2 regions of the Brevibacillus borstelensis genome follow, and region 1 is predicted to be linked to the other one. Evidence: riboswitches for the same ligand, from Rfam matches in the RefSeq annotation. Region 1 holds a riboswitch; the other holds the start of a gene.

Region 1 (3,208 bases):
GAGCACCGGCCTCGTTTCGTCAGCGTATACCTTCAGGTTCCAGCCGCGTTCCTTGGCCAGATAGAGCGGAGCTGTCGCCGTCCCGTAAGCGGCGGTAGCCAGCGCCCCTGGATTGCAGTGGGTCAGGATGCCCATTCCATCCTGCAGCAAGGTGAGGAGGTGTTCGCCTATCGTCCGGCATACTTCGGCATCCTCGCGCTGTATCGTGAGAGCTTCGTCCAAAACCGCCGCTTTCAACGCGTCTACCGGTTTTTCTCCCTCCTGCTGGACGCGTGCTTTGACCCGATCGATCGCCCAGAACAGGTTCACCGCTGTAGGGCGTGCTGTCGCCAGGTAGTCAGCCTGCTCGAGCAATTGATTCCAGAGGGCTGACGAATCTGCCGCTTCGCTGTTCCGCACGCCGAGGTAAAGCCCGTATGCCGCAGCCATCCCGATCGCAGGGGCGCCGCGAACCTGCAGGTGGCGGATTGCCGCCCATACTTCCTCAGACGTATGGAGGGAAAGAAAGACTGTTTCTACCGGTAAACGCGTCTGGTCGAGCAGAAGAAGAGAGTCTCCTTCCCACTTTACAGGTGCGAATGCTTCATGAATTGTGGTCATACCGCTGCTGCCTCCTGATCAAATCTTGTTGTCGCATTGCGAACGATGTCTGTGATGTCGGTCGAATCTTCGATGCCGCCCCGCTTCAGGATCAGCTCCTGACCGATCAGCAGTGCCAGCCGTTCCGCTTCGGCACGGGTTTTTTCGTCGCTGATGCTGTTCAGATCGGCGACACCCGCCAGCCCGATCACGCGGCGAAGGATTTTACAGCCTGCAAACCCGGCCGTATCCTGGATCAACCGCTTCACGTAGCTCTGCCAGAGCCCTTCTACATGTGCGCTGCGCTCTTTCGCCTGCTTGTGCCATAGCTGGACGAACTGGGAGACGAACTCGTTCCAGACGTCTTCGACAGTTGTAAGCAGGTATTCGCGATAAGACTCCCGCTTTCCTCCATCCTTCTCCAGTCCGTGCTGGCCGGCATAATTCAGGAGCAGATTGGCGATTACCGCGCCGATGTCAAAGCCAATCGGGCCGTAGTAAGCGAATTCCGGGTCGATGACCTTGGTCGAGGTTTCGGTGACGAAAATGCTGCCTGTATGAAGGTCGCCATGCAGCAGCGCCTCTGCACGGGTGAGGAAATCGTACTTCAGCTTGGCGATTTCCAGCTTGAGCGGCTTGTTCTTCCAGATTTCCTCCACTTCCCGCCGAATCAGCGGGTTGAAGCTGTTGGTCGGCGCATTTTCGTAAGGATCGGTAAACACCAAGTCTTCCGTAATTTTGCACAATTCCGGATTCAAGAATGTTCCGACAAGCGCTTTTTTCTCGTAGGGATGCGCTCCCAGATCAGACGTGAAAAAGAGCGTGTGGGCCATGAAACGTCCGATTTGCTTCGCGAAATTTGGATAGCGTCGCCCCTCGATCAATCCTTTGCGCATCAGGATGTGATCGCTGAGATCCTCCATGACGGTCAAGGCAAGCTCCTGATCGTAGTGGTACACCTGCGGCACGAGGTCCGGAACGTATTTGTACTGGATGCGCAGCGCTTCACTCTCGATGCGGGCGCGATCAAGCGTCAGCGGCCACGACTCGCCTACGACGCGGGCATAAGGCAGAGCCTGCTTCACAATCACGCTTTTGCCGGTCGCTTCATCGCGGATGTGAAAGACAAGATTCAGGTTGCCGTCGCCTATCTCGCGGGAGGACAGGACAGCCCCTGCTTCAAACAGGCCGGGCAGCTCTTTTACATACTGTACTGCTTCTTGTTCACTCAAAGCACGATAAGCCATAACTTGTTTCTCCCCTCACGTGAATCGATTTGGATCTTTCCAGCGGCTTTCCCGGCCCATTCAGCAGGGGATAATTCCGCACGGTATGTTGCAGGCTGCGCCTCCGATCAAGCCGTTTTTGCAGCCAGACATGCAAAAAGACCTCTTTTCCCGAAGAAAAGAGGTCGTATACGTACGCGGCAGGGCGTGTCGTCTCCCCCTTATCTTCCAGAATACTTTTGCTTCTGCAGGAATTAGCACCGTGCACATCGCTTGCAATCGCGCCGTCAGTCTAGCTGACAGGCAAGCGCTGTGTCGGTTGCCGGGTATCATCGGGCCAGTCCCTCCACCTTCTCTGGATAAGGTATCCAACGTATGCTGTTTTGATTAGTTTGAATCATACACGCGGCTATGCACGCTGTCAACACTCTTTTTTGTTTTTTGCCAGTCGGCTGATCCTCGGCCTTACCAGCTGTTTTGCTGTCCGCTTGCACTCGGACGATTCCAGTTCCACCAGTCAATTTGTCCTACGAATGCGGCGGTGATGGCAGCTTCCTGCTTCAGCTTGAGCAGTTCCTTGGTCGGACCGGTGACGACGATTCCATACGTTTTGATACCGTTTTTCTCCAAATACCGATAGCGCTCGTCGATCTTCAATCCTGATCTGCTGTTGAACAGGCTTTGTCCGATCGACCTGCTCAGCCTCTCCTGCTCGGCGAGGTATTTCATCTCCTCCACGTACGCCCGGGTGCGGCGATCTGCTTCGCCATTTACCTGAATCGGTCCCGGTCCATAGTCCAGCCCATGTTCGGAAAAACCCCAGACGTCACCGGCCGAAAGCAGCAGCACGCCTTCTTTGGCATCCTCATGCAGCACCTCCTGTCCGGTATCCACGGCCAGCCAGGTAAGGTCCAAATTATACGGAGCCAGGAAAGCGTACATTTCCTCCAGGCTCATAAACCGGTCAAAGGAAATCGCCAGTTGCGATACCGTCCCCTCCGGCAGCATTTCAAGCGTCTTCCACGCGGGCTCTCGTCTGAAAGAGGTATCCTCCTGCAGCTTCGTCTGAAGCGGGAACAGGAAAAACAGATTTTTCTTCCGAACGCCGTCGTTCCATACCGGGCGGGAGGATACTTTGGTAAACACATTCGTAGTCTCGAAATACCCTGGCTGCTGACGGTCGCCCCCCACCTTTTCGCGCAGCTCCATTTGAATGCTGCCATAAAAAAGGCCAACCTGCGCGCCGCTGCTGCCTGCTACGATCCCCGGCTGAGTGAAATTCACCAAATCCTTGGAGACGCGAAACATATCTTCATACAGCGACCGGCCAATCCAATAGTTGACAAACAACAGGACAAAGCCGATCAGCAGCGAGATCCCCACCGTGTAGGCGGCGTTGGACA
Region 2 (3,208 bases), 350 kb from region 1:
ACACGAGCAATCCTGGCATCATTTTTTATACCGAAACCCCTCCGGAGGAACCGATCTTCAAGGCGGAATCTGCCGAGTTCGACCCGTCCGATTACGGTAAGCCCGTCACAAATGACGTCACGGCAGCGAAAAAATTCGATCGGGAATTCCAGATGATTCTCGGAAACGAGATGGGATTTTACAACGGCACGTTTCATTTTTTGTGGACGATCAATGGAGAGGTGTATCCCCGGGTGCCGACTTTTGTCGTCAAAGAAGGCGATAGCGTCAAAACGACCTTTGTGAATAAAAGCTTGACCGAGCATCCGATGCACTTGCACGGGCATCATATGACGGTTTTGAAGAAGAACGGCGAGAAGGTGAAGACTCCATGGCTTACCGATACGTTAAACGTGCTGCCCGGCGAATCGTATGAGGTCGCATTTGTCGCGGACAATCCGGGCATGTGGATGGACCACTGCCATAACCTGGATCATGCGGCGACCGGCATGATTTTGCATCTTATGTATGATCATGTGCGGGCTTCTTATGAAGTTGGGACGAGGACTGGGAATTTGCCGGATTAGGCGATTGACTCCATGATGATAATGCCATATAAGGTTAAGAAAGAAAGGAAAGTGATGATATTGCTGTATTTATTTTCTTTCTTTACATTTCTTTTTTTAATAGGAGCATTGAAAAGTTTCTTTAGTTCTATCGAGTCTTTGAATAACTCCAATTTGACAAGTTTTAAAAAAGCAGCAAACACATGTATAGTGTTTGGGATATTATTTGTTCTTTTTCTATTGATCACTATTGCTTTTATATTTATTACATTCCAGTAAGATAGAAAGTAACTATCGTCAGATCTCGTAAATTGATTTTTTTGTCCATTTCTATGAAAGCTGTAACAAATAAACAAAAATCAAATGCACTAAAACCGCATTGACATATCCAAGTAAAATGATAAGATAAAAAAGAATTTAGTGAATGAAATTTAACTTCATAAAACATTCTTATCGAGAGTGGTGGAGGGACTGGCCCGATGAAACCCGGCAACCTTGGTCTGATGGACCTTACGGTGCTAAATCCTGCGGAGTTATTCTGAGAGATAAGAAGGTGGGAACCGTACAAATCGCCCCTCTTCTTTCTGGAGAGGGGCTTTCTGTATGTATAATCCATAGTATTCGTATTTATTTACTTAGTATTACAATTGCACAAAGGAGGAAACAACGTGCTTCATTATGCGGTCAAGCGTGGCTTTCTCATGCTGGTTACGCTGTGGATCATTGTCACGGTGACGTTTGTGATCATGCACCTGATTCCGGGCGACCCGTTCGCGTCTGACGCCAAAATGCTTCCGGAAGAAGTCGTGAAAAACATGCGGGCCCAGTACAACCTGGATGAGCCGATCCCTATGCAGTACCTGCTCTATCTGAAAGGCTTGGTGCAATTTGACCTGGGGCCGTCCATCCAGTCCAAGACAAGGGACGTGAACACGCTGATTGCGGAGGGCTTTCCCGCCTCGGCTGTTCTGGGGCTCCAGGCGTTTCTTGTCGCGCTGGCAGGTGGGATCACAGTCGGAATCGTCGCGGCGCTCTACCAAAACCGGGCGTTGGATTTTCTGTCCATGTTCGCGGCCATCGTCGGGATTTCCGTCCCCAGTTTTATTCTGGCACCGCTGTTGATCAAATACATGGCGGTCAAATGGGAGCTTTTGCCCGTCGCGGCTTGGGGGAGCTGGGAGCATTCGGTTCTTCCGACGCTTGCGCTCGCCATCGGGCCGCTTGCCATTATCGCCCGATTCGTACGAGCCAGCATGCTGGAAGTCTGGCAGCAGGAATACATAAGCACGGCGGAGGCGAAAGGGCTTGGCACCTTTTCCATCGTCGTCAGACACGGGATGCGCAATACCATACTGCCGGTGCTTACCTTTGTCGGTCCGCTGTTTGCCAACCTGATGACCGGAACCTTTGTGGTGGAAAAGATTTTCGCCATTCCGGGGCTTGGCAAATACTTCGTGGAAAGCATTTTTAACCGCGATTATCCGGTCATTTTGGGAATGACTGTTTTTTACAGCTTTGTGCTCATTTTTACTTTGTACATCATCGACCTGCTGTACCGGGTGATTGACCCGCGCATCAGATTGACGAGCGGAGGGAGATAGCGTTATGGCCAATCAGGCAACACAACTGGATTCGCTGTTTCGACCTGTCGACCCAAGCCGGCTTGCCGGGGAAGAGCGGGAACGTCCCAGCCTCGGGTATTGGCAGGAGGTATGGCAGCGGGTATGCCGCAACAAGCTGGCGATACTCGGGTTCTTCCTGCTCGCGGCGGTGGTGGCGCTCTCGATCTTCGGACCGATGCTCGTTCCTCACAGCCCGCATGAGCAGTCGTTGACGCAGGGGAATCTGCCGCCCTCGGGCGAGCACTGGTTTGGAACGGACGATCTGGGCCGGGACATGTGGGCGCGTACCTGGATGGGCGGCCGCATCTCTTTGTTTATCGGTGTGGTGGCGGCGGCCATCGACCTGGTAATCGGTGTGTGCATCGGCGGCATTTCCGGATACATGGCAGGAAGGAGCAGGCTGGGTGACCGAGTGGACAACATCCTGATGCGGCTGGCTGAAATTCTCTACAGCATCCCGTATCTGCTGGTGGTGATCCTGCTGATGGTCGTTCTGGAGCCGGGACTCGCCACGATCATTATTGCGCTTTCGCTGACCGGCTGGGTGGGCATGGCCCGCCTGGTCAGAGGACAGCTCATGCAGATCAAGCGGCAGGAGTTTGTGCTGGCGGCAGAAAAGCTGGGCACCTCCCATGCCAAAATCATCATCAGGCATCTGCTGCCCAATACGATTGGCGTGATCATCGTCAACCTGACCTTTACGATTCCGCATGCGATCTTCGCCGAGTCGTTTCTCAGCTTTCTCGGTCTGGGCGTGCAAGCGCCGACGGCCAGTTGGGGAACGATGGCCAACGACGCGCTGGCGGTTGTGCTGAGCGGGCAGTGGTGGCGGCTGTTTTTTCCGGGATTCATGATTTCGCTTGCCATGTTCGCGTGCAACGCGCTCGGGGACGGTCTGCAGGACGCGCTGGACCCGCGCATCAGGAAATGAGGGGGAGTTCATCGTGAAGCCATTGTTGGAAGTAGACCAGCTGCGCGTCTCCTTTCGCACGTACGGCGGAGAGGTGCAGGCAGTGAGAGGGGTGTCCTTTTCCGTGAGGG

The links. Region 1 has a riboswitch for S-adenosylmethionine ahead of mtnK (S-methyl-5-thioribose kinase). Riboswitches for the same ligand answer to the same signal wherever they lie in the genome.
Region 2: linked by a shared signal. The riboswitch ahead of V5G20_RS04580 (ABC transporter permease) and the one ahead of mtnK (S-methyl-5-thioribose kinase) in region 1 are both predicted to bind S-adenosylmethionine.

What each region holds. Positions count from the first base shown of each region.
Region 1 covers NZ_CP144922.1:1,329,441-1,332,648, reverse strand. Annotated here, with positions in the region: gene mtnA (S-methyl-5-thioribose-1-phosphate isomerase) at 1-600, opposite strand, end outside; gene mtnK (S-methyl-5-thioribose kinase) at 597-1,826, opposite strand; SAM riboswitch class I at 2,024-2,171, opposite strand; gene V5G20_RS06110 (anti-sigma factor) at 2,271-3,208, opposite strand, start outside.
Region 2 covers NZ_CP144922.1:974,690-977,897, forward strand. Annotated here, with positions in the region: gene V5G20_RS04575 (multicopper oxidase family protein) at 1-566, shown strand, start outside; SAM riboswitch class I at 993-1,097, shown strand; gene V5G20_RS04580 (ABC transporter permease) at 1,214-2,146, shown strand; gene V5G20_RS04585 (ABC transporter permease) at 2,151-3,098, shown strand; gene V5G20_RS04590 (ABC transporter ATP-binding protein) at 3,112-3,208, shown strand, end outside.